DNA from 4 places in the Streptomyces sp. NPDC056883 genome. Region 4 is predicted to be linked to each of the others. Evidence: riboswitches for the same ligand, from Rfam matches in the RefSeq annotation. Region 4 holds a riboswitch; each other region holds the start of a gene.
What was found. Region 4 has a riboswitch for cobalamin ahead of ACFRU2_RS02800 (hypothetical protein). Riboswitches for the same ligand answer to the same signal wherever they lie in the genome.
Positions count from the first base shown of each region.

Region 1 (7,014 bases), on a different contig from region 4:
AACGTCTCGGCGTCGATCCCGCAGCTCAAGGCCGCGGTAGCCGAGCTCCAGGGCCAGGGCTACGCCCTTCCGGACTACCCGGACGACCCGAAGAGCGACGAGGAGCGCGAGAACCGCGCCCGTTACGACAAGATCAAGGGCAGCGCCGTCAACCCGGTCCTGCGCGAGGGCAACTCCGACCGCCGCGCCCCCGCCTCGGTCAAGAACTACGCCAAGGCGCACCCGCACCGCATGGGCGCCTGGACCACCGAGTCGAAGACGAACGTCGCCACGATGGGCGAGAACGACTTCCGCTCCACCGAGAAGTCCGCGGTGATCGCCGAGGCCGGCACGCTGCGCATCGAGCACGTCGACGCCGACGGCGCCGTCACGGTGCTGCGCGACTCCGTGCCGGTGCTCGCCGGCGAGGTCGTGGACGCGTCCGTGCTGCACGTCGACGCGCTGCGCACCTTCCTCAACGACCAGATCGAGCGTGCCAAGGCCGAGGGCGTCCTGTTCTCCGTGCACCTCAAGGCCACGATGATGAAGGTCTCCGACCCGATCATCTTCGGCCACGTGGTCCGCGCCTTCTTCCCGAAGACCTTCGCCCGCTACGGCGAGACCCTGGCGGCCGCCGGCCTGTCCCCGAACGACGGCCTCGGCACCATCCTGAACGGCCTGGGCGCGCTGCCCGACGCCGCCGCGATCAAGGCCTCCTTCGACGCCGAGATCGCCGAGGGCCCGGCCCTCGCGATGGTGGACTCCGACAAGGGCATCACCAACCTGCACGTCCCGTCCGACGTCATCGTCGACGCCTCGATGCCGGCCATGATCCGCACCTCCGGCCACATGTGGGGCCCGGACGGCGCCGAGGCCGACACGCTCGCCGTCCTCCCGGACAGCAGCTACGCCGGTGTCTACCAGGCCGTCATCGACGACTGCCGCGCGCACGGCGCGTACGACCCGTCCACGATGGGCTCGGTGCCGAACGTCGGCCTCATGGCCCAGAAGGCCGAGGAGTACGGCAGCCACGACAAGACCTTCGAGCTGGCCGTCGCCGGCACCGTCCGCGTCGTCGACGCCTCGGGTGCCGCGCTCATCGAGCAGGAGGTCGCCGCCGGCGACATCTTCCGCGCCTGCCAGACCAAGGACGCGCCGATCCAGGACTGGGTCAAGCTCGCCGTCACCCGCGCCCGCGCCACCGGCGTCCCGGCCGTCTTCTGGCTCGACGAGGGCCGCGCGCACGACGCGCAGCTGATCACCAAGGTGAAGACGTACCTCGCCGACCACGACACCGACGGTCTGACCATCAAGATCCTGTCCCCGGTCGAGGCCACCGCGTACTCCCTGGAGCGCATCCGCCGCGGCGAGGACACCATCTCGGTGACCGGCAACGTGCTGCGCGACTACCTGACCGACCTCTTCCCGATCCTGGAGCTGGGCACCAGCGCCAAGATGCTGTCGGTCGTCCCGCTGATGAACGGCGGCGGCCTCTTCGAGACCGGCGCCGGCGGCTCCGCCCCGAAGCACGTCCAGCAGCTCGTCAAGGAGAACTACCTGCGCTGGGACTCCCTGGGTGAGTTCCTCGCGCTGGCCGTCTCCTTCGAGCACCTCGCCACCACCACCGGCAACGCCCGCGCCCAGGTGCTGGCCGACACGCTGGACCGGGCGACCGGCACCTTCCTCAACGAGGACAAGTCGCCGAGCCGCAAGCTGGGTGGCATCGACAACCGCGGCAGCCACTTCTACCTCGCCCTGTACTGGGCGCAGGAGCTGTCGCGCCAGACCGAGGACCCGAAGCTGGCCGCCGCCTTCGACCCGCTGGCCAAGACGCTGGCCGAGTCCGAGGAGAAGATCGTCGGCGAGCTCATCGCCGTCCAGGGCGCCCCGGCGGAGATCGGCGGCTACTACCAGCCCGACGCCGCCAAGGCCTCGGCGATCATGCGGCCGTCCGCGACGCTGAACGCGGCGCTCGCGCTGCTCGGCTGAGGTCCACCGCTTCCACGGGTCCGCCCCGGCCGGCAATCGCCTGCCGGGGCGGACCCGTTCGTGCGCCCGGTCAGAGCCGGTGCACCTGCTCCGGAGCGAAGGCCAGCGGGTCGCTCCCGGCGGCCAGGACCCGCAGCCCGGGAGCCACGGCGAGCAGCTCGCGCAGCCACTCCAGGGTCTCGGACGCGAGGTGCTCGCATCCGTCGAGGACGAGCAGCATGTCGCGCTCGGCCAGCCACGACGCCGCGTTCGTCGTCCCGCACGGCAGGAACGGCATGCCCGGTACGCAGCCCAGCTCGGCCGTCAGGTCGCGGACCCCGAACCGGCGGTCCATGGACACCACGGCCACGCCGTCGTAGAAATTGGACGAGAGCCGTTGCCCTATCTCCCGCACCACTTGGCTCCGGGGCTCGCGGGACCGTCCGGTGACGGTCAGCACTTTGCCCCGCCGCACGGCGGTGAAAAGACGGGACAGCTCCGCGGAGGCCACCGGAAACGTACCGGCTCCTCTGGAATCCCTCATCGGCACGATGCCCCCCTGCATGCGTGACCAGCTGCGGCAAGAGTGTTGTTTCAAGCCGCATCTAGATGATTATGCGCCAGTTCTATCGGATGGCCAGGGGAATTCCCTATTCCGGTGAAAAGCCCGTGCCGCCCGGTGATCGCAGGAGATGTACACACGACGCGGCTTTGTCCATTCCCGCGGCCCGGACCACCGGGGAACGGTTGTCCGGGGGCAGGGAATCCGCTGTACTGCTGCTGTGCGGCCCGATGTACGGGCATGGCGCGGGCATATGCGGGGGAGGGGTCAGGATGAGTGCGGACCGGCGTCGGGCAGGGCGGGGCACGAGACCCGCGTCGCACCGGCGCCGTGCGGGCTTCCGTCGCCGAAGACCCCTGCTGAGCCTCTTCCTGTCCGCCTTCCTCCTCGTGGGCGTCTGCGCAGCGACGGGCATCGCCTGGGAGCCCCGCACCGTCGCCGACGCACGGGCCCGCTCCGGACCCGGCCCGGCGGACACCCTGCCCGGGACCCCCGGCGACGTCCCCGCGCCGACCGCCACCGGCCCCGTCGCCACCGGCCCGGGCGCGAGCGCCCCGCAGAGTCCCGGCGGGCAGGCCCCGGACCCGAAGGCCCAGGGATCCGGCTCGGACGACGCGGTGCGCCCCGCGGGGGCCCTGCCCTTCGACATGCCGCAGCCCGCCGCCCTGCGCTCCGGCGCCGCCGGCAAGAAGCTGGTCTTCGCCCACTACTTCACCCCGTACCCGCTCTCCCTGGACAACGTCGGCGCCGACGCCGACTACTACACCCGCAACTACCTGAAGCCGGACGGCGAGAACGGCAAGCACGAGCGCTACGGCGGCCTGCTGCGCGACCGCCCCCTGCCCGTCCCGCCCAAGGCCGGGGACTGGGAGCTCGCCAACCTCCGGCAGGAGGTCCGTACGGCCCGCGCCGCCGGCATCGACGGATTCACCCTCGACCTGCTCTCCCTCACGGGGAAGAACCGGGAGCGCTCCAACCTCCTGATGGAAGCCGCCCGTTCGGTGGACCCGGCCTTCAAGGTCATGCTGATGCCGGACATGACCTCCCTGGGCACCGACGACCCGGTCGTGCTCGCCGACCTCCTCGCGGAACTCGGCAGGGCCCCGGCCGCCCACCGGCTCCCCGACGGCCGGCTGGTCGTCTCGCCGTTCAAGGCGGAGGAGAAGAGCGTCGCCTGGTGGACCGGGGTCATGGACGTCCTGAAGTCCCGGCACGGCATCCGTACCGCCTTCGTGCCGCTCTTCCTCGACTTCGGCGCGTACAGCGGTGAGTTCGAGCCCATCAGCTACGGATTCTCCGAGTGGGGCAGCCGCAGTTACGTCGGCCAGGAGAGCTCCACGCGCGACGTCCGGCGCGCCCACGCCGCGGGCAAGATCTGGATGCAGCCCGTGTCGGTCCAGGACGCCCGCCCCAACCAGGGCATCTACGACGAGGCGGGCAACACCGCGACCCTGCGCGCCACATGGAACCGCGCCATCGAGGACGGGGCCGACTGGGTCCAGCTCACCACGTGGAACGACTACAGCGAGGGCAGCCAGTTCGCGCCCTCCCTGCACAACGGCCATGCCTACCTGGACCTTTCCTCCTACTACCTCACCCGGTTCAAGACGGGCGGCTGGCCGAAGATCGTCCGCGACACGCTGTACCTGAGCTCGCGCACCCAGTTCGCCGCCGCGGACCCGAGCGGCGGCCAGTCCCTCGTGATGTCGCTGCGGGGCGGCAGCGCCGCGGCCCGGGACACGGTGGAGGTGCTGAGCTTCCTGACCGCGCCCGCGAGCATCCGTACGGCCGTGGGAGCGGCCGAGGACGCGCACGCGGCCCCGGCCGGGGTCCACTCCGAGCTGCTGCCCCTGGGGCCGGGCGTCGGCTCGGCGTCCGTGGTGCGGGGCGGCAAGGCCGGGGCCCGGGTGGAGCTGCGCTACCGGGTGGACCGGACGGTGGAGGTGCAGGACCTCCAGTACTACGCCGCCACCAGCGGCCGGAGCTGAGGCCGCAGGGCTCCGACGCAAGTCCGCAGGGGCTGAAGTCCCTTGCCCCGGGACCTTCGTCACCCCATATGTAGTGGTGGTGCTCTGCCGTCACATCTATATGTAGTGTTGGCTCTGCCGGTTCGGCGGGGCCTCTCCCCGACCGAGGCAACAGGGAACCCGGTGGGAATCCGGGACTGCCCCGCAACGGTTACGTCCGCCACGGCGGACGAGTCCGACACCTGCCGGCACGGGCTTTCAGGGAAAGCCCGCCATTCTTCCGTGCCGAGCCTCGTGGGAGGGCTGCCGTGACTGCTGTCGTCGATGCCGTAGAGACCGTGACCGAGTACCTGGACCGCCGGGACTGGCGGGTGAACGCCAACGCCAACCAGGGCTATTCGCTCGGCGGGCTCATTCTCAACGCCGCGGGCAAGGTCACCGCGAACTACTGGCTGGAGCAGGTCTATCCCGCCGCCGTGGCCCGCGCCCACCGCGAGGGCGACCTCCACCTCCACGACCTGGACATGCTCTCCGGCTACTGCGCCGGCTGGTCCCTGCGCACCCTGCTCACCGAGGGCTTCAACGGGGTGCCCGGCCAGATCGACTCCGCTCCGCCCAGGCACCTGTCCTCGGCCTGCGGCCAGATCGTGAACTTCCTCGGCACCCTGCAGAACGAATGGGCGGGCGCCCAGGCCTTCTCCTCCTTCGACACCTACCTCGCCCCGTACGTCCGCCTCGACGCGATGGCGTACGACCAGGTCAGGCAGTGCATCCAGGAGCTCGTGCACAACCTCAACGTGCCCTCGCGCTGGGGCACCCAGACCCCCTTCACCAACCTCACCTTCGACTGGACCTGCCCCGAGGACCTGCGCACGCAGATCCCGGTGGTCGCGGGGGAGGAGACCGGCTTCACCTACGGGGAGCTCCAGGCCGAGATGGACATGATCAACCGGGCGTACATCGAGGTGATGACGGAAGGCGACGCCGCCGGGCGGGTGTTCACCTTCCCCATCCCGACCTACAACATCACCCGCGACTTCCCCTGGGAGAGCGAGAACGCCGAGCGGCTCTTCGCGATGACCGCCAAGTACGGGCTCCCGTACTTCCAGAACTTCATCAACTCCGAGCTCGAACCCCACATGATCCGCTCCATGTGCTGCCGGCTCCAGCTCGACCTGACCGAGCTGCTCAAGCGCGGCAACGGCCTCTTCGGCAGCGCCGAGCAGACCGGCTCGCTCGGCGTGGTCACCCTCAACTGCGCCCGGCTCGGGCACCTCTACGCGGGCGACGAGGCGCGGCTGCTGGCCGAGGTGGACCGGCTGTGCGAGCTCGCCAAGGACAGCCTCGAACTCAAGCGGATCACCGTCCAGAACCTGATCGACGACGGCCTCTTCCCCTACACCAAGCGGTACTTGGGCACCCTGCGCAACCACTTCTCCACCATCGGGGTCAACGGCGTCAACGAGATGGTCCGCAACTTCAGCGCGGACGCGTACGACATCACCGATCCCGAGGGACACGCCCTCGCGGTCCGCCTCCTGGACAGGGTCCGGGCCCGGATGGTCGACTTCCAGGAGAACACCGGCCACCTGTACAACCTGGAGGCCACCCCCGCCGAGGGCACGACGTACCGCTTCGCGAAGGAGGACCGGGCCCGCTTCCCCGGCATCCTCCAGGCCGGCACCGACGCCAACCCGTACTACACCAACTCCTCGCAGCTGCCCGTCGGCTGGACCGACGACCCCTTCGAGGCGCTGGAACGCCAGGACGAACTGCAGGGCAAGTACACGGGCGGCACCGTCCTGCACCTGTACACCCCCGAGCGGATCCCGACGGCGGAGGCCTGCCGCAAGCTGGTCCGGCGCTCACTGGAGACCTTCCGGCTCCCGTACCTGACGGTGACCCCGACCTTCTCCATCTGCGCGGACCACGGCTACCTGGCGGGGGAGCAGCCCCACTGCCCCACGTGCGGGGCGGCGTGCGAGGTCTGGACCCGGGTCATGGGCTACCACCGCCCGGTGTCCTCCTTCAACATCGGCAAGAAGGGCGAACACGCCGAGCGCGTCCACTTCAAGGCGGCGGTGTGACCGGCGAAGGGGGAGGCGGGGCGACCTCCGGCGACGCCATCCGCATCGGCGGCTGGTCCCGGCTGTCCACCTGCGACTGGCCCGGACGGCTGGTCACCACCGTGTTCTGCCAGGGCTGCCCCTGGCGCTGCGGCTACTGCCACAACCCCGGCCTGCTGCCCGCCCGGGCCCCCGCCGCCGTCTCCTGGAACGAGGTGCTCGGCCACCTCGCCCGCCGGACCGGGCTGCTCGACGGGATCGTCTTCTCGGGCGGGGAACCGCTGCTCCAGCGCGGTCTGCCCCGGGCCGTACGGGAGGCCCGCGCGCTGGGCCTGGAGGTCGGCCTCCACACCGGGGGAGCCTTCCCCCGCCGCCTGGCCCGGCTGCTGGACGCGGACCTGCTGGACTGGGTCGGCTTCGACGTCAAGGCCCCGCCCGGCCGCTACGAACGGGTCACCGGCATCGGCCACGC
Region 1 covers NZ_JBHUBS010000006.1:182,610-189,623, reverse strand. Annotated here, with positions in the region: gene ACFRU2_RS17745 (NADP-dependent isocitrate dehydrogenase) at 1-1,968, shown strand, start outside; gene ACFRU2_RS17740 (hypothetical protein) at 2,039-2,491, opposite strand; gene ACFRU2_RS17735 (endo-1,3-alpha-glucanase family glycosylhydrolase) at 2,782-4,497, shown strand; cobalamin riboswitch at 4,599-4,741, shown strand; gene ACFRU2_RS17730 (ribonucleoside triphosphate reductase) at 4,785-6,563, shown strand; gene ACFRU2_RS17725 (anaerobic ribonucleoside-triphosphate reductase activating protein) at 6,560-7,014, shown strand, end outside.
Region 1: linked by a shared signal. The riboswitch ahead of ACFRU2_RS17730 (ribonucleoside triphosphate reductase) and the one ahead of ACFRU2_RS02800 (hypothetical protein) in region 4 are both predicted to bind cobalamin.

Region 2 (7,014 bases), on a different contig from region 4:
CGGCCCGGTCGGCGGCGCCGCCGCGCTGATCGGCGTCTTCGCCATCATGATCATCCTGCTGGCCGTGCTGGCCCTGGTCATCGTCAACGCGCTGGCGCACTCCCCCTGGGGCGTCTTCTCCATCGGCATGACCATCCCGATCGCCCTCTTCATGGGCTTCTACCTGCGCGTCCTGCGCCCGGGCCGGGTCACCGAGGTCTCCGTCGTCGGTGTGGCGCTGCTGCTGCTCGCCATCGTCGCGGGCGGCTGGGTCGCCGAGTCCTCGCTGGCGGACACCTTCACCCTGGAGAAGGAGACGCTGGTCCTCTGGATGATCGCCTACGGGTTCGTGGCGTCCGTCCTGCCGGTGTGGATGCTGCTCGCCCCGCGCGACTACCTCTCCACCTTCATGAAGGTGGGCACCATCGGGCTGCTCGCCGCGGGCGTGGTCATCGCCATGCCGACGCTGAAGATGCCCGCGGTCACCGACTTCGCCTCGCGCGGAGACGGCCCGGTCTTCGCCGGCTCGATGTTCCCGTTCGTCTTCATCACCATCGCCTGCGGAGCCCTGTCCGGCTTCCACTCGCTGGTCTCCTCGGGCACCACCCCGAAGATGATCCAGAAGGAGACCCAGGTCAGGGTCATCGGCTACGGCGCGATGCTGACCGAGTCCTTCGTCGCCATCATGGCGATCATCACGGCCTGCATCATCGACCCGGGCCTGTACTTCGCCATCAACTCCCCCGGCGGCGTCGTCGGCGCCACCGTCGAGACGGCCTCGCAGGCCGTGACCAACTTCGGCTTCGCCATCTCCCCCGAGGCCCTCACCCAGGCCGCGAAGGACGTGGAGGAGACCAGCCTGCTGTCCCGTACGGGCGGCGCGCCGACCTTCGCACTCGGAATGTCGGAGATCTTCTCGTCCGTGATCGGCGGCGCCTCGATGAAGGCGTTCTGGTACCACTTCGCGATCATGTTCGAGGCCCTGTTCATCCTGACGACCGTGGACGCCGGCACCCGCGTGGGCCGCTTCATGCTCCAGGACACCCTCGGCAACGTGCACAAGTCCTTCAAGGACGTCAGCTGGAAGCCGGGCGTCTGGTTCGCCAGCGCGATCGTCGTCGGCGGCTGGGGCTACTTCCTGTGGGTCGGCGTCAAGGACCCGCTGGGCGGCATCAACCAGCTCTTCCCGCTGTTCGGCATCGCGAACCAGCTGCTCGCGGCGGTCGCCCTGGCCGTCTGCACCACCCTGCTGATCAAGTCCGGCCGGCTCAAGTGGGCCTGGGTGACGGGCGTTCCGCTGGCCTGGGACCTGGCCGTCACGCTCACCGCCAGCTACCAGAAGATCTTCTCCGACAACCCGAAGATCGGCTTCTTCGCGCAGCGGGACGTCTACCAGGACGGGATCGAGGCGGGCAAGGTCCTCAAGCCCGCCAAGACCATGGACGAGATGCACACCGTGGTCACCAACGCCACGGTGGACGGCGTCCTGTCGGTGTTCTTCGCCCTGCTGATCATCATCGTGCTCGTGGACGCCGCCCGGACCTGCCTGGCGGCCATCCGCAAGCCCGAGTCGGTCAAGCTCGCCGAGATCCCGTGGACCGAGTCCAAGCTCGTCGCCCCGGCCGGTCTGATCCCGACGGCCGAGGAGCGGGCGGAACTCGCCGCCGCCGGCCTGGACTCGGGCGGGGGCCGCGTCCAGGACTCCGTGCGGGAACCCGCGTGACGCGCCTGCGCCACGTGCTGGGCCGGGCCCGGTTCTTCGTCAGGGAGTTCTCGGGCGAGGCCGCCTACGACCGCTACGTGGCGCACGCCCGTACGCACGATCCGGACGCGGTGGTCCAGTCGCGCCGGGCCTTCGAACGGGCCCGCACGGACGCCCGCGAGGGCGACCCGCGCGAAGGGTTCCGCTGCTGCTGAACCGTGGGGCCGCACAGGGGCCGCCGCGTTCCGTCCACCCGACGGAACGCGGCGGCCCCTTGCGTTTCCCTGGCGCACACTCGATGCCATGGACATCATCATCAGGACGGCGGCGGCCGCCGAATACGAAGAGCTCGGCGAGATCACCGCACGGGCGTACCTCGACGACGGACTGCTCGACTTCGCCGAGGAGGACCCCTACCTGAGCCGGCTGCGCGACGTCGCCGGCCGGGCACCCGACGGCGAGGTGCTCGTCGCGGCGTACGAGGGCACGCTGCTCGGTGGTGTGACCTTCGCCCCTCCCGGCAGCCCGCTCTGCGATATCGCGGGCCCCGGCGAGGCGGAGTTCCGGATGCTGGCCGTCTCCCCGGCAGCCCGCGGACGCGGCGCGGGCGAGGCCCTCGTACGGGCCTGCGTGAACCGCGCCCGGGAGCTGGAGGGCGTGAGCCACCTGGTGCTGTCGACCACGGAGAAGATGCTCGGGGCGCACCGGATCTACGACCGGCTGGGCTTCGTACGGACCCCCGAGCGGGACTGGTACCCGGTTCCGGGGCTGCCCCTGCTCACCTACCGCCTGGAGCTCTAGGCCACACCGCCCGCGAGGAGCGACACAACATGTGGGGGCTACCGCAAGCACCGGCCCCCACATGTATGCTCATGCTCGCTGTCGTCGCAGGGGAATCCGGTGAGAATCCGGAACTGTCCCGCAACGGTATGAAATGCACCGACCCGCTCGCTGCATCCGCAAGTCCGAGGACCTGCCGACAGTGCGCCCGGCTCGACCGAACCGGGTGCAGACACGTCCGGGCCTCGCGGTTGGGCCGGTGGACGCCACGTGGCGCACGCGCACTGCCCTGCCAGGCACGCGCTCCCCCACGTGCGCCCCCTCGCGCCCCGCACCAACGGTGACCCCGGAGCCGAGCGAGGGAGAGCTCCCCCCGTGACCATCGCGCCTTCCGCACCGCGCGCCGAGTCCGACCCGTCCACCTACGAGGGTCCGGGGGCCGCGCTCCTGCGCACGCTCACCGAGCTGACCGCCGACCTGCCCGACACCGACCCCGGCCGGGTCGCCGCCGCCGCGCTGCGCGGCCGCAGCGCCGCCGCCGACGAGGCGGAGCTCCGTACGCTCGCCACCGAGGCGGCCGCCGGGCTGATCTCCGAGGACCCGGCGTACTCCCGGCTCGCCGCCCGCCTGCTGACGCTGGCCGTCCGCGACGAGGCCGCCGGCCAGGGCTCCACCTCCTTCTCCGGCTCCGTCGAGGTCGGCCACCGCGAGGGGCTCATCGCCGACCGCACCGCAGACTTCGTACGCCTGCACGCGAACCGGCTCGACGCGCTGGTCGAGCACGCGCTCGCCGAGGGCGCCGACGACCGCTTCGGCTTCTTCGGCCTGCGCACCCTGCACAGCCGCTACCTGCTGCGGCACCCGATCACCCGCCAGGTCATCGAGACCCCCCAGTACTTCATGCTGCGCGTGGCCTGCGGCCTCGCGGAGAACGAGTCCGTCCAGGCCGTCGAGGAAGTCGCCTCCCTCTACCGGCTGATGAGCCGCCTGGACTACCTGCCGTCCTCCCCCACGCTCTTCAACTCCGGCACCCGCCACCCGCAGATGTCCTCCTGCTACCTGCTGGACTCCCCGCTGGACGAGCTGGACTCGATCTACGACCGCTACCACCAGGTCGCGCGCCTCTCCAAGCACGCCGGCGGCATCGGCCTCTCGTACTCCCGCATCCGCGCCCGCGGTTCGCTGATCCGCGGCACGAACGGCCACTCCAACGGCATCGTCCCGTTCCTGAAGACGCTGGACGCCTCCGTCGCCGCCGTGAACCAGGGCGGCCGCCGCAAGGGCGCAGCCGCGGTCTACCTGGAGACCTGGCACGCGGACATCGAGGAGTTCCTGGAGCTCCGCGACAACACCGGCGAGGACCAGCGCCGCACCCACAACCTGAACCTGGCCCACTGGGTGCCGGACGAGTTCATGCGCCGCGTGAACGCCGACGCCGACTGGTCGCTGTTCTCCCCGGCCGACGTCCCCGAGCTGGTCGACCTGTGGGGCGACGCGTTCGACGCCGCCTACCGCAAGGCCGAGGAGTCGGGCCTGGCCCGCAAGAGCATGCCCGCCCGCGACCTGTACGGCCGGATGATGCGCACCCTCGCGCAGACCGGCCAGGGCTGGATGACCTTCAAGGACGCCTCCAACCGCACGGCGAACCAGACCGCCGAGCCGGGCACCGTCGTCCACTCCTCGAACCTCTGCACCGAGATCATCGAGGTCACCAACGACGGCGAGACGGCCGTCTGCAACCTCGGCTCGGTCAACCTCGGCGCCTTCGTCCTCGCCGAGTCCGGGGACATCGACTGGGAGCGGCTGGACGAGACCGTCCGCACCGCGGTCACCTTCCTCGACCGCGTCGTGGACATCAACTTCTACCCGACCGAGCAGGCCGGCCGCTCCAACGCCCGCTGGCGTCCGGTGGGCCTGGGCGCGATGGGCCTCCAGGACGTCTTCTTCCAACTGAAGCTGCCCTTCGACTCCCCCGAGGCGAAGGCCCTGTCCACGAAGCTCTCCGAGCGCATCATGCTCGCGGCGTACGAGGCCTCCTGCGACCTGGCCGAGCGCAACGGCCCGCTCCCCGCGTGGGAGCAGACCCGCACGGCCCGCGGCGTCCTGCACCCCGATCACTACGACGTCGAGCTGAACTGGCCGGAGCGCTGGGACGCGCTGCGCGCCCGCGTCGCGAAGTCCGGGATGCGCAACTCGCTCCTCCTGGCCATCGCCCCGACGGCGACCATCGCCTCCATCGCGGGCGTGTACGAGTGCATCGAGCCGCAGGTCTCCAACCTCTTCAAGCGCGAGACCCTGAGCGGGGAGTTCCTCCAGGTCAACGGCTACCTGGTGCAGGAGCTCAAGCGGCTCGGCGTCTGGGACGCCCAGACCCGCGAGGCGCTGCGCGAGTCCTCCGGCTCGGTCCAGGGCTTCGGCTGGATCCCGGCGGAGGTGCGCGACCTGTACCGCACGGCGTGGGAGATCCCGCAGCGCGGCCTGATCGACATGGCGGCGGCGCGCACCCCCTTCCTCGACCAGTCCCAGTCGCTGAACCTGTTCCTGGAGACGCCCACCATCGGCAAGCTCAGCTCGATGTACGCGTACGCCTGGAAGCAGGGCCTGAAGACCACGTACTACCTGCGTTCCCGCCCCGCGACGAAGATCGCCCGCGCCGCCTCCGGCAGCACGGTCCCGGCGGCCGCCACCCCGCTCCCGCAGGCCGTCGACGCCGACGCGCTGGCCTGCTCCCTTGAAAACCCCGAGTCCTGCGAGGCCTGCCAGTAATGAGCACCACCGACACCACGAAGAACCTCCTGGACCCGGGCTTCGAACTGACCCTCCGTCCCATGCGCTACCCGGACTTCTACGAGCGCTACCGGGACGCGATCAAGAACACCTGGACCGTCGAGGAGGTCGACCTCCACTCGGACGTCGCCGACCTCGCGAAGCTGACGCCCTCCGAGCAGCACATGATCGGCCGGCTGGTCGCCTTCTTCGCGACGGGCGACTCGATCGTCTCGAACAACCTCGTGCTGACCCTGTACAAGCACATCAACTCCCCGGAGGCGCGCCTGTACCTGTCGCGCCAGCTCTTCGAGGAGGCCGTGCACGTCCAGTTCTACCTGACGCTGCTCGACACCTACCTGCCCGACCCGGACGACCGCGCGGCCGCCTTCGACGCGGTCGAGGAGATCCCGTCGATCCGCGAGAAGGCGCAGTTCTGCTTCCGCTGGATGGACTCGGTGGAGAAGATCGACCGCCTGGAGACGGCCGCCGACCGCCGCCGCTTCCTGCTGAACCTGATCTGCTTCGCCGCGTGCATCGAGGGCCTGTTCTTCTACGGCGCCTTCGCGTACGTGTACTGGTTCCGCTCCCGCGGCCTGCTCCACGGCCTGGCGACGGGCACCAACTGGGTGTTCCGGGACGAGACCTGCCACATGAACTTCGCGTTCGAGGTCGTGGACACGGTCCGCAAGGAGGAGCCGGAGCTCTTCGACGACGCCCTCCAGCAGCAGGTCGTCGACATGCTGAAGGAAGCCGTCGAGGCGGAGCTGCAGTTCGGCCGCGACCTGTGCGGTGACGGCCTGCCGGGCATGAACACCGAGTCGATGCGCGAGTACCTGGAGTGCGTCGCGGACCAGCGCCTGGTCCGCCTCGGCTTCGCGCCCATCTACGGCTCGCAGAACCCGTTCACCTTCATGGAGCTCCAGGGCGTCCAGGAACTGACGAACTTCTTCGAGCGCCGCCCGTCGGCCTACCAGGTCGCGGTCGAGGGCACGGTCGACCTGGACGAGGACTTCTAGGCCCCCGTCATCGCTTGCTAGCGTCCCCGCCCATGGGAAGATCCACCTGGCTCACCAGGTTCTCGGGCGGGGCCGCGCTGCTTCTGGCGCAGGTCGCGATCTACGCCTTCGTCGTCAGACCGGGCATGCTCGTGCCCCGCCCGGACGTCGTCATACCGGGGGCGGCGGCGCTCCTGTGCACCGCCGCCTGGCTCGCGGGCCGGCTCCGGCCGGCACGGACCACCGCGGCACGGACCACCGCGGCACGGACCACCGCGGCACGGACCGCGGCGGAGGCCGCCGCGGCACCCGTTCCGGCGCCGCCCGGGCGGCTGCGGTGGAGGCGGATCGGACTGCTCCGGCCGTACGTGCTCGCCTGGTTCCTCTTCTGCGCCCCGGTGGTCCTCGCCGATCTGGCCCTGCAGCCCGACGGGGCCGACGCCCGCCGCATCTCGGCCCTGCAGGACGCGGGTGCTGTCGTCGACGAGGTACGCATCACGCGCGTGCACGCCCTGCGGAAAGTGGGCGAGTGGACGGGCCGCCGCAGTGGCTCCACCCACCCGCGGCACACCGGTGATGTCACCGTCGAAGTGCCCGCGATCCACGACACCGAGCCGCTGCGCGTCGACGGAGCCCGGCTCGGCCCCTTCGCCTCGAAGAAGGGCGACCACGTGTGGGTGCTCCACGTCCCCGGCAGGCCGGGGCTCGGCGGGTACATCGACGAGGAGTCCGACACCGAACGGCTCGGCACCGGCGGATCCTCCCTGTGGGGTCCCCGCACCCCGGACG
Region 2 covers NZ_JBHUBS010000003.1:382,604-389,617, reverse strand. Annotated here, with positions in the region: gene ACFRU2_RS10780 (carbon starvation CstA family protein) at 1-1,702, shown strand, start outside; gene ACFRU2_RS10775 (YbdD/YjiX family protein) at 1,699-1,896, shown strand; gene ACFRU2_RS10770 (GNAT family N-acetyltransferase) at 1,985-2,482, shown strand; cobalamin riboswitch at 2,541-2,677, shown strand; gene ACFRU2_RS10765 (ribonucleoside-diphosphate reductase subunit alpha) at 2,837-5,227, shown strand; gene ACFRU2_RS10760 (ribonucleotide-diphosphate reductase subunit beta) at 5,227-6,246, shown strand; gene ACFRU2_RS10755 (hypothetical protein) at 6,279-7,014, shown strand, end outside.
Region 2: linked by a shared signal. The riboswitch ahead of ACFRU2_RS10765 (ribonucleoside-diphosphate reductase subunit alpha) and the one ahead of ACFRU2_RS02800 (hypothetical protein) in region 4 are both predicted to bind cobalamin.

Region 3 (7,014 bases), on a different contig from region 4:
CCGGCCGGACGGGACCTTTGGCCACGGGAAAGGGGCCCGGGGGTGGGCTAGCTTGCCGGAGTGGGCAAATGTGGCGCGTGCGCCGGCGAGTGCCCACCCCGAGAGAGAGGCGCCCGCATGACCGGCACCGAACACCGCGTCCTCCCGCTGCGCCTGGAGACCGCGCCCGCGGCCGTCCCGGTGCGGGGCGTCTTCGTGTACCGCACCAAGCGGCCCTACGAGATCTCCCTCGACTTCGAGGGTGCCGGCATGCACCTCGCCCGCTGGGTCTTCTCCCGGGAACTGCTGCTCGACGGCCAGGTCTGCGCCACCGGCGAGGGCGACATACAGGTGTGGCCCCGCTGGAAGGGCACCGAGCCGCGGGTCTTCTTCGCCTTCAGCAACGGCGAGCAGTCGTGCGTGGTGTCGGCCCGGGCCAAGGACGTACAGGCGCTGTGCCGCCGGATGACCGAGCTGGTGCCGCGCGGCCAGGAGCACCGGTACTACGACCTCGACGCCGAGCTGAGCGCCCTCCTGCCCAGCTGACCGGGGCGGATCCGGCGGCACCCCGCGGGACCCGGCAGACCGGGTGATCCCGGTGCAACCACGACCGTAGCGGGCGCGTCTTCACGGGTGACACCGTTCCCCGTCTCTCGGAATCGAGGGGACGCAATGAACCGTCCACGCCGCCGGCAGGCCACCGCACTGGGGTTGGGCGCACTGCTCACCGCCATGCTCGCCTTCGCCGCACCGGCTTCCGCCGCGGCCACCACGGCCGCATCCACCACCACGGCCACCCAGACTCCGCTCGTCGTCAATGCCCGCTGGGGCGGTCACTGCACGTACGACCGGGTGGTCATCGACCTTCAGGGGTACGTACCCGGGGTCACCGTCACCCCCGTCCCGAAGCTGGTCTACGACGGGTCCGGCAAGCCCGTCCCGCTGGCCGGGCGGTACTTCCTGGAGATCCGCCTGCACCCCGCCGCCGGACACGACGACGCGGGCAACAACGTCTACCGCGGGCCCAAGCTCCTCAAGATCTACCTGCCCAAGCTGAAGGGCATCGCCCTGACCGGCGACTACGAGGGGTACGTCACCTTCGGCGCCGCCTTCGACACCAAGCCCGCCTACACCTCCTTCAAGCTGCACGCTCCGGAGCGCTTCGTCCTGGACATCGCGCACCCGAACGTCTGCTGAACACCCACCGGCGGGAGGCCGGGCCGGGACCTACCGGCATCCCGCCGGACCGCTCGAGCAGGGCGGCCAGGTGCGTCCACACGAAGGCTCGCTCACCGAACTGCCCTTGGAGCATTGGGTGTTGGCAGTAGATTGACAGCCCCATCGAGCCTGTACGACCTGGAGGTCTGTATGGCTGATCAGCCCGTCAAGGCGCACTTCACCGAAGACGTCACCCTTCCCGACGGCCGAAGGATTCGCGTCAGCGCCTACCCCGACGGAAGCATCCGGTTCCGCGTGGATGGCCTTCCGTACGTCCTGACCGAGGCGTACCTGACCGGGGACCCGGAGAAGAACCAGGCGATCATGAAAATCTCGCCGGGGAAGCAGGGCAGCAATGCCTCGCACAACTATGTGGAGTGGCTGGAGTCCAAGAAGCAGAGCTAGACCGTCTCGGCGGAGGACGATCGATACGGCGTGCGACCGAACCCCGCGACGACGCGATGTCAGTCCTCCGCGGCCAGGCGCCGCACCTCGGCCAGCGCCTCGTTCACCGCCGCCGGGATGTCCGTCACCGGGAAGCGCGCGTGCCGCACCGTGCCGTCGCGGTCGACGACCAGCACGGTCCGCTTCAGCCGCAGCAGCTGTCCGGCACGAAAGGTCGGCAGGCGCAGGGCGGCGGCGAGGCGGAGGTCGACGTCGGAGAGGAGGGTGAAGGGGATGCCCTCCTGGCTCGCGAACACGCATTGTTCGTCGGGGCGTTGGGTGCTGACGCCGCGCACCTCCGCGCCCGCGGCGCGGAAGTCCTCGTAGGCGTCCCGGAAGAGCCGGTTCTCCAGCGTGCAGCCGACGGTGCCGGGGATCTGCGACCAGCCCTCCGGCAGGGGGCTGGGGCTCCCGGTCGCCGGATAGCAGAACAGGACGGTGGCCACGGCGTCGGCCACCGGGTCGACCGGCACGCCGTCCCGGTGACCGGACAGCCGCAGGCGCGGCAACTGCCGGCCGGTCAGGTCCGCGACGCGCCGCGCCTCCGCGCTCGCCTCGCCGGCGGTGCCGCTGAGAGAGCCGTCACCTAGGAGCCAGCGGTCGGCCCAGTCCTGCATCGACAGCAGGACCGGCAGCAGCCCCCGGCCGCTCTCGGTCAGCCGGTACTCGTGCCGCGTCGGCCGCTCCTGGTACGGGACCTTCTCCAGCACCCCCGTCTCCACCAGGTGCGCCAGGCGCTCGGCGAGCACCTTCCGGGAGATGCCCAGCTCCTCCTGGAGCGCGTCGAACCTGTGGTGCCCCCTGGCGGTCTCCCGGATCAGGAGCAGGCTCCACCAGTCGCCGACCACCGCCGCGGCCTGCGCGATCGCACAGGCGGCGTCCCGCTCGGGGATCGACCTCATCACCACGTCTCCACTTCTGCGCGCACGGCGGCCGTTCGTCGGAACCATCTTGCGCCATGAGGTCAGTTCCGGATAGAAACTCACCTGGAACAGGTTAGTTCCCAAAAGAGACTGACAAGACCCGGGGGTGGGCTCCGCATGAGCGGAACGCAAGCGATCCAAGAGCACGACCGACGCGAAGACGAACGGGAGACCTCGTCGCCGGGCGTCTTCTGGCGCTTCTGGGCCGCCGCCACGGTCAGCGGCGCGGGCACCGCCGTCACTTCCCTCGCCCTGCCGCTCGTCGCCCTCACCGTTCTGGACGCCACCGCCTTCCAGGTCGCCCTGCTCGCCGCCGCCGGGCAGGTCTCCTGGCTGCTGCTCAGCCTCCCGGCGGGCGTCCTCGCGCAGCGCGTGCCGCTGCGCCGGCTCCAGGTCACGCTCGACCTCGTACGGTTCGCGGCGCTCGGATCGCTGCCGCTCGCCTGGTGGATCGGCACGCTCACCTATCCGCACCTGGTGTTCGCGGCGCTCGTCACCGGCTCGGCGACCGTGCTGTTCGACATCGGCAACTCGACCTTCCTGCCCGCCGTCGTCCCGGCCCGGCAGCTGGCCGCCCGCAACAGCGTCATGTCGGGCACGCACGCCGTCACCGACACCGGCGGACCCTCCCTCGGCGGCGTCCTGATCGGTGTGACGGGCCCGGTCGGCGCGATCGTCGTGGACGCCGCCAGCTACCTGGCCTCCGCCGTGCTCCTGCGCACCCTCCCCGAGAGCCGCCCCGCGCCCCGCACCGGCGAGAGCGCGCTGCGGCTGATCCGCGCGGGATGGCGCTACGTCACCAAGCACCCGGTCATGCGCCCCTGCATGATCTGGGCGACCGCCGCCAACTTCCTCAACGCGGCCCTCGTCGCCCTCACCCCCCTCTACCTGGTCCGCGGAGCCGGCCTCGACTCCATGCAGCTCGGTCTCGTCCTTGCCATGGACGGGGTCGGCGCGCTCGCCGGCGCCGCCGTCGCGGTCCGCGTGACCACGCGCCTCGGCACCGCGCGGGGCATCATCCTGGCCGATCTGGCCGGCGGCGCGCTGCTCCTGCTCGCCCCGCTGACCACGTCGGCGGGGGACGCGTTCTGGTTCGCCCTGGGCAACGCCGGCTTCGCCTTCGGCACCGTCATCGGCTCGATCACCACCCGCACCTACCGGCAGACGCAGTCACCCCCGGAACTGCTGTCCCGCGTGATGGCCACGGTCCGCTTCGTCTCCTGGGGCGCGCTGCCGCTCGGCGCGCTCACCGCCGGTCTCCTCGCCACCCACTTCGGCGCCCGTACCGCGCTCTGGACCGTCTGCGCCGCCGCCCTCCTGCCCCCGCTCTACCTCTTCTCCACCAAGGTGGGCCGCCACCGCGACCTCATCTGACGGGCCGGCCCGAGCTCAGCGGTGCTCGGGGTTCTCGAAGTCGAACCGGCAGCCGGCGTCCCACTCGGAGCGCTGGTTTCCGTGGGCGGGGATGCCACCGGCGTCCTTGAGCATCCTCGCCAGGTGGAGCTGGTTCCAGGTCATGAAGGTCGTGTTGCGGTTCGTGAAGTCGTTGTCCGGCCCGCCGGAGCCGGGGTCGAGGTACGAGGGGCCCGGGCCGGCCTCGCCGACCCAGCCCGCGTCCGCCTGCGGCGGAATGACGTATCCGAGGTGCTGGAGGCTGTACAGGACGTTCATCGCGCAGTGCTTGGCGCCGTCCTCGTTGCCGGTGATCAGGCAGCCGCCCACGCGACCGTAGTAGGCGTACTGGCCGTGCTCGTTGAGGATCGACGAGCAGGCGTACAGGCGCTCGATCACCTGCTTCATGACCGAGGAGTTGTCACCCAGCCATACGGGCCCGGCCAGCGTGAGGATGTCCGCGGCCATGACCTTCGAGTAGACGACCGGCCACTCGTCGGTCTCCCAGCCGTGCTCCGTCATGTCCGGCCAGACGCCGGTCGCGATGTCGAGGTCCACGGCCCTGAGCACCTCGACCCGGACGCCCTGGCGCTTCATGATGCCGGTGCTGACGTCGATCAGGCCCTGCGTGTGGCTCCGTTCCGGAGACCGCTTGAGGGTGCAGTTGATCACCACGGCGGTCAGGTCGGAGTAGTCGGAGGCGGGCGCGGCATCGGATTCGGTGGTCACCCCACCAGGCTCGGCGTCCCGGGGCGGACCCGCCAGCGGACCGCACCCGTCCGGGCGTGCGCCACACCGCACCCGTCCAAGCGTGCACCACCCGGGCGGAACGGCGCCGGGCCCCGGATCCGCCGGTCGCCCACGACGGCGGGCCTACGGAACTCCCCCTCGGCTCCCCACCCTTGGGGAGGAGACCGCGACCCCGGTGGCGGAGAGTCACGGCGAAGCGGAATCCGGACAGGCGGCGGCGCGATTGGGGCGGGTTGTTCCCGGTCCGTGCGGCCGACTAGGGTCAGCGGGCCTTGGTGTTCGGGAAACCGGTGGGAAACCGGTGCGGCCCTCGCCACTGTGATCGGGAAGTCCGGCTCCACTCCTGCGGGAAAGCCACTGGGCTGCGCGGGAGGTTCCGCGCTGCCCGGGAAGGCGGAGCATGGACGTCAACCCGTGAGCCAGGAGACCGGCCGGGGCGCGTTGTCCATCCACGAGGTGCTGGAGAGGTCTCCCTACCCATGCATATAGCCGAGGGGTTCCTGCCCCCTTTGCACGCGGTCGCCTGGGGCGCCGCGTCCGCCCCCTTCGTCGTCCACGGCGTCCGCTCGCTCACCCGAGAGGTGAAGGCCAACCCGGAGAGCACGCTGCTGCTCGGTGCGTCCGGGGCCTTCACCTTCGTCCTGTCCGCCCTGAAGATCCCTTCGGTGACGGGCAGTTGCTCGCACCCCACCGGCACCGGGCTCGGGGCGATCCTGTTCCGGCCGCCGATCATGGCGGTGCTCGGCACGATCACCCTGCTGTTCCAGGCCCTGCTGCTGGCGCACGGCGGACTCACCACGCTCGGCGCCAACGTCTTCTCGATGGCCATCGCCGGCCCGTGGGCGGGCTACGCCGTCTACCGGCTCCTGCGCACGTCCGGACTCCCGCTGATGGTGACCGTGTTCTTCGGCGCCTTCTTCGCCGATCTGGTCACCTACTGCGTCACCAGCGTGCAGCTCGCCCTGGCCTTCCCGGACCCGGCCTCCGGGTTCGTGGGCTCGCTCGCGAAGTTCGGGGGGATCTTCGCGGTCACGCAGATCCCGCTGGCCGTGAGCGAGGGGCTGCTGACCGTCCTCGTGATGCGGCTGCTGATGGCGTCGAGCAAGTCGGACCTGGTCCGGCTGGGTGTCGCCAAGCTGACGGCCCCCCGTACCGGAGAGAAGGCGGCGGCCTGATGAGCGGGATGTCCAAGAACGCGAAGATCAACACCCTGCTGCTGCTCCTGGTGGCGGCGCTGGCCGTCCTGCCGATCGCGCTGGGGCTGGGCGAGGGCAAGGAGGAGCCCTTCGCCGGCGCCGACGCGCAGGCGGAGGCGGCGATCACCGAGCTGAAGCCGGATTACGAGCCCTGGTTCTCCCCGCTGTACGAGCCCCCCTCCGGCGAGGTCGAGTCCGCGCTGTTCGCCCTGCAGGCGGCGCTGGGCGCGGGCGTCCTCGCGTACTACTTCGGGGTCCGCAAGGGCCGCCGCCAGGGCGCGGCCGCCGCTGCGGCCGCTCCCGCCGCCGCACCGGAGGCGTAGCCGGGTGCTGCCGATCGACGTGGCCGCGCACGGCAGTCGCTGGCGCGGCCGGCACCCGCTGGAGAAGGCCCTGCTCGGGATCGGGCTGACGGTCACCGCCGTGTGCCTGCCCCCCTGGCCGGGCGGGCCGCTGGTGGCCGCCGCCACCCTCGCCGTGCTGCTCGGCCCGGCCGGGGTGGCCGGCCGGCAGCTCTGGCGGGCCTTCCGGATCCCGCTCGGCTTCTGCTTCACCGGGGCGCTGCCCCTGCTGTTCGCGGTCGGCGGCCCGGCGGGGCCGGTGTCCCTGGCCCCCGACGGCCCCCGGCTCGCCGCCGAACTGCTGCTGCGGACCTCGGCGGCCTCGCTCGGGCTGCTGCTGTTCGCCTTCACCACCCCGGTCTCCGACGTACTGCCCCGGCTGGTCCGGGCCGGGGTGCCGGCCCCCGTGGTGGACGTGGCCCTGGTCATGTACCGGATCGGCTTCCTGCTGCTCGACTCCATGGCCCAGGTCCGCCGGGCCCAGGCCGCCCGGCTCGGGCACACGAGCCGGGCGGCGCTGTGGCGGTCCCTGGCCGGGCTGGCCGCCACCTCCTTCGTACGGGCCTTCGACCGCGCGGCCAAGCTCCAGGCGGGTCTGGCCGGACGCGGCTACGACGGCGCGCTGCGGGTCCTCGTACCGGAGGCGGCCCTGTCGTGGCGCTTCCTGACGGCCACCGCCGGCCTGCTGGCGGCCCTGATCACCCTGACCCTCACCCTGAAGGGGCTGTACTCGTGAACCCGTCACTCAACCCGGTGGTGGAACTGTCCGGT
Region 3 covers NZ_JBHUBS010000031.1:45,176-52,189, forward strand. Annotated here, with positions in the region: gene ACFRU2_RS40040 (SsgA family sporulation/cell division regulator) at 118-525, shown strand; gene ACFRU2_RS40045 (hypothetical protein) at 652-1,176, shown strand; gene ACFRU2_RS40050 (hypothetical protein) at 1,348-1,602, shown strand; gene ACFRU2_RS40055 (winged helix-turn-helix transcriptional regulator) at 1,662-2,543, opposite strand; gene ACFRU2_RS40060 (MFS transporter) at 2,682-3,938, shown strand; gene ACFRU2_RS40065 (flavodoxin family protein) at 3,954-4,685, opposite strand; cobalamin riboswitch at 4,963-5,157, shown strand; gene ACFRU2_RS40070 (energy-coupling factor ABC transporter permease) at 5,186-5,881, shown strand; gene ACFRU2_RS40075 (energy-coupling factor ABC transporter substrate-binding protein) at 5,890-6,225, shown strand; gene cbiQ (cobalt ECF transporter T component CbiQ) at 6,230-6,979, shown strand; gene ACFRU2_RS40085 (energy-coupling factor ABC transporter ATP-binding protein) at 6,976-7,014, shown strand, end outside.
Region 3: linked by a shared signal. The riboswitch ahead of ACFRU2_RS40070 (energy-coupling factor ABC transporter permease) and the one ahead of ACFRU2_RS02800 (hypothetical protein) in region 4 are both predicted to bind cobalamin.

Region 4 (7,014 bases):
ACCGGAGTGGGCGGCCCCGCCCACCGCCTCGGAGATCTCCCGGCTGCTGAGCTCCTCGGCGGCGAACTCGGCCCGGGTGACCACGGGTACGGAAGCCACCGCCGCCGGCGGCCAGTCGCATTCATGAGTACGTCCGACCAGGTCGGCGGCGAGGCCCAGCTCCGCCACGATGTCGGTGGCCGCCGGGAGCAGGGAGACGATGCGCATGCACCGACTGTAGGCGCGCTTACGGCGGGACCCGGGGCACGGCACCCGTGGAGATCAAGCGCCCCAGCGCAGGGCGATCGTGTCGCCCACGTTGATCACCTTGTTGCGGGCGGCGCCGGCGAAGGCGGAGCCGTCGACGCTGACCTTCCAGGTGTTGGAGCCGCTGTTGGCCTTGCCGTTGATGTGGGTGATCGTGCCGGTGCCGGACGACGGGGTGATGCTCGTGACACAGCCCGACGGGGTGGCACCGGTGGTCGCGGCGTTGAGGACGTCTCCGAGGGTGGTGGTCGTACCGGTCGGGGTGAAAGCCACCGAGCAGACCTTGAGGCTGCCGGCGCCGTCGTCGACGGTCAGGGCCAGCTTGGTGGCGGTCCCGGCGGTGAAGGCGGACTGGGCGACCCACTGCGGGGCGCCGGGAGTGACCGGTACGGGCGGGGCCGTGGTGAAGCCGCCGCCGGCCACTGCGCGCAGCGCGTCGATCGAGGCGTAGGCGCTCGGGCTCGTGTCGGCGGGCTTGTACTTGAAGCCGCCCGCCGGGTTGTACTGGTTGGCGATCAGGAAGTCGATCGGGGTCTTGCCGTTGGCGGTCAGGAAGTCGCCGGTCTGCGGGCTGATGCCACAGGCGTTCAGGCCCGCCACGCCCCATCCGTTGGAACTGGTGTTGACGCCGTACAGGGAGTTGAAGGCGCCGGTGGTCGCGACCAGCTTGCCCTTGAGGAAGTTCTTGGCCTGGACGACGTCCGCATCGGTGTGGGGCACGCCGGAGACGCAGAGCGCCGCCATCGCGGCGCCGGTCATGTCGACGTCGCTCGCGGAGTTGAGGACGGTGGGGTTGCCCTCGGCCTTGTTGAAGGTCCAGCCGCCGTCCACGTGCTGGTTGGCGCGGATGCGGGTGACCATCGAGTCGGTCAGGGCCTGCGGAATGCGGTGGGCGCCGCCCTGCGTCTTGGCTCCGCGCAGCGAAAGGGCCGCGAAGACGGTGCCGTTGAAGTTACCTGACGGACCGAAGTAGCCGGCCTCTGCCGTCTGCCAGTAGGAATAGACGTTCGCGACGAGGTTGCGCGAGGCGGAGACCCGGGCCGGGTCGATGCCCGCGGCGTACGCGTTCAGGGTTCCGCGCTCGTAGTCGGTGACCACCGGGGAAGCCTGCGGCCAGCCTGCCGTGGAGAGCAGGTTGCGGTAGACCGTGCGGGCGTTCTTCGTCGTGTCGCCGCCGGGGGCGACATCGACGACGGCCGTACCCGCGGCGGCGAAGGCGCTGAACGCCCACTCGTTGGACAGCCCGGACCCGGCGTACGAACCGTCCGCGGCCTGGAGCGACTTGAGGTAGGCGACGCCGTTCGTCTTGGACGTGGCCATCTGCGCAGGGCTGGAGGTCGCGAAGGCGGGCAGTGCGGTGAGGACGAAGGCGCCGAGTGCGGCGGGCACCGCGAGCGCGAGGCGGCGGGAGGTACGGGGACGGGACATGGCCTGCTCCTGGAATCGGCGAACGCCGGCCGCCGCCCGCGCACGCCCACAGGTCACCGCACACGAACACGGCCGGGGCAGGGTGGGAGGGCCGCCGTCCGGAACGCGTGGTACGGCTTCCTGTACTGCATCGCCGTATGGGCATTCGGGCTCGGAACGGCCCCCGCCGTCCCCTACCGCTGCGCGTCAGCTCCGGCTTCTCACCGGATTCCCCCATGTGGCAGCCCAGGACGCTACCGGAGTGATCAAGGGTCCGCCAGCCAGTCAGCCGGCCACCCGGAGGGCGGGCAAGCCCAGGGCCCTCGAGACCCCTTGATGAGACTCACGCCACCTTGACGCGTCACCGACATCCGTGTTGCACTCCGGCTGATAACTGCTCAGTACCAGGGGAAGCCGGTCGAATTCCGGCGCTGACCCGCAACCGTAGGCCCGGGGCGTCCCGGGTGAGCCGGAATGCCTGGGGCTGGGTCACAGTACGAAGAACGCCGTCGCGGACTGCGGTGTGGTCGTCGCAACCTCCCACGGCGCACGAGCCGTGCGGGGGCGCATCGCCACGTACGCAGCCGCCCGGCAGAGACGAGGGCCGCGGTGGGCACCGAACAGCAGGCGAAACGGCAGTCGGGGACGAGGCGGCGGTTCTTCTCCCTCGTGACCGCGTCCTTCCTGACGCTCGGTGCGGGAGTGGCTTTCCTCACGGTCCCCACCTCCGCGAACGCAGACCCGGTCGAGCAGTGCACGGCCACCACCGGTGCCATCGTCGCCGTGGACTTCGGACCCTTCGGCGGCAAGGTCGAGCGCGGCTGCGACACCACCCCCACCACCGGCTACGAGCTGCTGCACACCGGCGGCTTCACCACCGAGGGCACCGTCCACGACGGTGACGGGTTCATCTGCCGGATCGGCAACGGCTCCTTCAACACCGGTACGGAGTACCCCACTCCGGACAAGGAGGACTGCGTCCTCACGCCGCAGGCCACCGCCTACTGGTCGTACTGGACCGCCTCCCCCGGCCAGAAGAACTGGACCTACAGCCCGCTCGGCGCCATGGCGCGCAACCCGAAGGCCGGCGACGTGGACGCCTGGGTCTACGGAGGAACCGACATCGGCGGCACCTCGGGCAAGCCCGTCTTCTCCCCCGACGACGTACGGGCCGGGGGAGGTTCCACCCCCGATCCGACCGTCCCGACGGCCCCTCCCACCGTGCCCGCCGGGTCGGTCGACGTGCCCGCGGCCATCCGCTGGATCAGCGGCAAGCTGACGGACGGGGAGCGCGTCGTCGACGAGGGCTCCACCACCCCGAACCACCTCCTCACCACCGAGGCCGTGTACGCCCTGACGGCTGCCGACCCGAAGAGCCCGGCGGCCAGGAAGGTCGCCGCCTTCCTCGCCGCGCCCGCGCAGACCGACGCGTACGCCTACCCGGCCGGCAAGGACAAGATCCCCGACGCCTCCGCCGCCGCCCGTCTCGCGCTCGTCGCCGAGGCCACCGGCAAGGACCCTCGCGCCTTCGGCGGTCACGACCTGCTCGGCGACCTCGTCAGGTACGTCTGCCCGCGCGACATCGGTGACGGCGAGAACGTCGAAGGCTGCCTGACCAAGGGGGACTTCCGCACCACCGGCCAGTCCGACGCCCAGGCCATGGCCGTCATCGCGCTGCTGAACGGAGGCGTGACGCCCCCGGCCCACGCCGTGAACCGGCTGATCGGACTCCAGTGCGAGGACGGCGGCTTCACCTCCATCCTCATCCGCTCCGGCGAATGGTGCGACAGCGACGCGAACGCCACCGGGCTCATCACGCTGGCCCTCAAGCGGGCCGGCGGCCACGACGCGGCCGTGCAGAAGGCCCGTGGCTACCTCAAGAAGTCCCAACTGGCGACCGGCGCCTGGCCCTCCGCCTCGTACATGACGACCGGCAGCCCGGCCTCCACCGCCTGGGCCGCCCAGGCCCTGCGCGCACTCGGCGACGCGGCCTTCGCGGACGCGGGCGTCTCCTGGCTGTCCAAGCACCAGTTCCCGGGAGCCGGTTTCGGCTTCGAGGAGGACGACACCGAATCGCGGCTGTTCGCCACCGCGCCGGCCGCCGTCGCCGGCGCCAAGAGCGACCTGGTCGCGCTGACGACGACGAAGACCGATCCGCCGACCACCCCGCCGGTCACTCCGCCCGTCACCCCGCCCGTCACTCCCCCGGTCACTCCTCCGGCCGGTGACGGGCCGGACCTGAGGAAGGGCTCGGCGTACCTAGCCGACCACAGCCGTCTGATCCAGGGCCGCTACTACGAGAGCGGCGCGGGCACCGGCTTCGCCGACTACGGCCTGACCATCGACGGCGCCTACGCGCTCGCCGCCACCGGCCGGGACAACACCACGCTGCGGGGCATCGTCGACTTCCTCGACAAGGGCGGCAAGGACGGCAAGGGCCGCAGCATCGACGACTGGACCCTGATCGGCACCAAGTACGCCGCCGGCGGCTCGCTCGGCAAGACGGCCCTGCTCGCCGAGGCCGTAGGCCGTGACCCCCGAAACTTCGGCGGCCGGGACCTGATCGCCGCGCTCGCCAAGGGCATCTGCACGGCGAAGAACGACACCCCCCAGCAGTGCGCGGCGAAGGGCAACTACGCCTACGCCACCTCCGTCTTCTCCCAGTCCCTCGGCGTCATCGCCCAGCTCCGAGCGGGGGAGAGCGCCGCCGCGGCCGAACCCATCGCCTACCTCAAGAGCCTCCAGGACCCCTCGGGCGCCTGGCCCAGCCTGATCGGCGAGCCCAGCCGGGCCGAAGTGGACTCCACCGCGATGGCCGCCATGGCCCTCGACCTGCTTCCCGACGCCGCCTCGCAGGCGGCCGTCGACAAGGCGGTCGCCTGGCTGGCCACCCAGCAGAAGGACGACGGCGGCTTCCCCGGCGCCTCCGGGAATTCCGTCAACTCCGCCGCCCTCGCCGTGCAGGGCATGTCCCTGGACGCCACGAAGTACGCGGACCGCATCGCCAGGGCGCGCACGTTCCTCGTCTCGCAGCAGAACTCCGACGGCGGCTTCACCATCGCCAAGGGCGGCCAGCCCGGTTCCGACGTCCGCGCCTCCGCGCAGGCCGTGGGCGGCGCCACCGGCATCTCCTTCGGCCTGCTGACCCGCGACCTCAGCGGCACCGCCCCGCAGCCCGTCCCCAGCGCCTCGGTCCGGCCGTCTCCCTCCCCCTCCGCCCCCGTCATCGTGACCCCGGGCGAAAACGGGGGCGGCCCGGGCTCCGGTCCACGCGGCGGAGGCCTCGCCGCAACCGGCGCCCAGGTCGGCGGCCTCGCTGGCGCAGCCCTGCTCCTGACCCTCGGCGGCTGGGGCATCACCCGCGCCGCCAAGCGCCGCCGCGAAACCACCGGGGGCGAGGCATGATCCGCAGCCGCGTCCTGCGGACCCTGGCCCGTACGGCCGCCGCGCTCGGGCTGACGGTGGCGGCCCTCGCCGCCACCGCGGCCCCGGCCGGGGCCGGCCCGCTCCCCATGGGACAGTGCACGACCTCCTCCGGGGCCGTCCTCGCCGTGGACTTCAGCCGTTGGGGCGGCCCGGTCTACCGCTCCTGCGGGAGCACGCCCACCACCGGCTACGAGCTCCTCAACCAAGGCGGCTGGGCCACCACCGGCACCGGACACGACGGTCCCGCCTTCATCTGCCGCATCGGATACAGCGGCTTCCAGGGCGGCAAGCAGTTCCCCACCGCGCAGCAGGACGACTGCGTGCTCACGCCCCCCGCTTCCGCCTACTGGTCGTACTGGCACGCCGACCCCGGCCAGAACACCTGGGAGTACAGCCAACTCGGGGCCATGCTCTACAAGCCCAAGCCGGGCAGCGTAGACCTGTGGATCTTCGGCGGCACCGACATCGAGGGCACCGAGGGCAAGCCCACCGTCACTCCCGACCGGCTTCGGGCCAAGAACACCGCGCCGACCGGCGGCCCCGCGCCCCAGGACACCCGCACGGCGGTGCCTCCGCCGCCGAACGTCAACACGGGCCCCACGCCGGAGAACCCGGCCACACCCGACCCGACGCCGCCCGGCCCCACTGCTCCGGAGAGCCCGTCCGCCCCGCCGGGCCCCTCCGAGAGCGTCTCCCCGACTCCTTCCCCTCCGGCGTCGCCGAGCGCACCGGTTGCCGCCGCGCCCGCCCCGGGCCCCCAGGTCGTCGAGGCGGCCCCCGCCGCGGACGCCACCCATGACGCGGGCTCGTACCTGCCCGCCGTCGCCGCCGGGGCCTTGGTGCTCCTGATCGGCGGCGCCGCCGTGTACGCGGCCAGGCGCCGCCGCCGTAGTACGGAGTAGCCGCGTGTCCCGCACCACCACCGTGGCCGCGGCCGAGCCGCCCGTGTCCCGCAACGCGCCGGACACGGGCGGCCGTCGGCTGCCCCGCACCCTGCATCCGGTCGCCTGGTGGATCTGGGCCCTCGCGCTCGCCACCGCCGTCAGCCGCACCAACAACCCGCTGCTGCTGTTCCTCGTCCTCGCCGTCCTCGGTTATGTCATCACCATGCGCCGCACCGAGGCCCCCTGGGCCCGCGGGTTCAAGTACTACCTGTACTTGGCCCTCACCGTGGTCGCGATCCGGGTGCTCTTCCGCGCCGTCTTCGCCACCGGCATCACCCCCCGCGACCACTTCCTCTTCTCCCTGCCGCACATCCCCACACCCGATTGGTACGCGGGGATCCAACTCGGTGGCCCCGTCTCGCTGGAGGCCCTGCTCTCCGCCGCCACCGACGGACTGCGGCTCGCCTGCATGCTGTGCTGCATCGGCGCCGCCAACACCCTCGCCAACCCCAAGCGAGCCCTGCGCGTCCTGCCCGGTGCCCTCTACGAACTGGGCGTCGCCGTCACCGTGTCCATCAGCGTCGCGCCCCAACTCGTCCAGAGCGTGCAGCGGGTGCACCGGGCCAAGCGGCTGCGGGCCGGCCGGTCCAAGGGGCTCCGCGCCCTGCGGGGCATCGTCGTACCGGTCCTCGAAGACGCTCTGGAGCGCTCCCTGCGCCTCGCCGCCGCCATGGACTCCCGCGGCTACGGCCGCGCGGGCACCGCCACCCGCCGCTCCCGCCGACTGACCGGCGCCCTCATGCTGCTCGGCATGTGCGGCCTCTGTGCCGGGGCCTACGGACTCCTCGATGCCACCGCTCCGAAGCTGCTGGGCCTGCCCTCCATGGGCGTCGGCGCCCTGCTGTGCTTCGCGGGACTCCGCCTGGGCGGCCGCCGCATCACCCGGACCACCTACCGGCCCGACCCCTGGCGCGCAGCCGAGTGGGCCGTGGCCGGATGCGGGGTCCTCTCCGCAGTCCTCCTCTTCACGCACGTCGGCTTCAACGCCGCC
Region 4 covers NZ_JBHUBS010000001.1:589,598-596,611, reverse strand. Annotated here, with positions in the region: gene ACFRU2_RS02805 (ABC transporter substrate-binding protein) at 1-207, opposite strand, end outside; gene ACFRU2_RS02800 (hypothetical protein) at 262-1,674, opposite strand; cobalamin riboswitch at 1,793-1,928, opposite strand; cobalamin riboswitch at 2,016-2,154, shown strand; gene ACFRU2_RS02795 (prenyltransferase/squalene oxidase repeat-containing protein) at 2,263-5,058, shown strand; gene ACFRU2_RS02790 (hypothetical protein) at 5,055-5,981, shown strand; gene ACFRU2_RS02785 (energy-coupling factor transporter transmembrane component T) at 5,986-7,014, shown strand, end outside.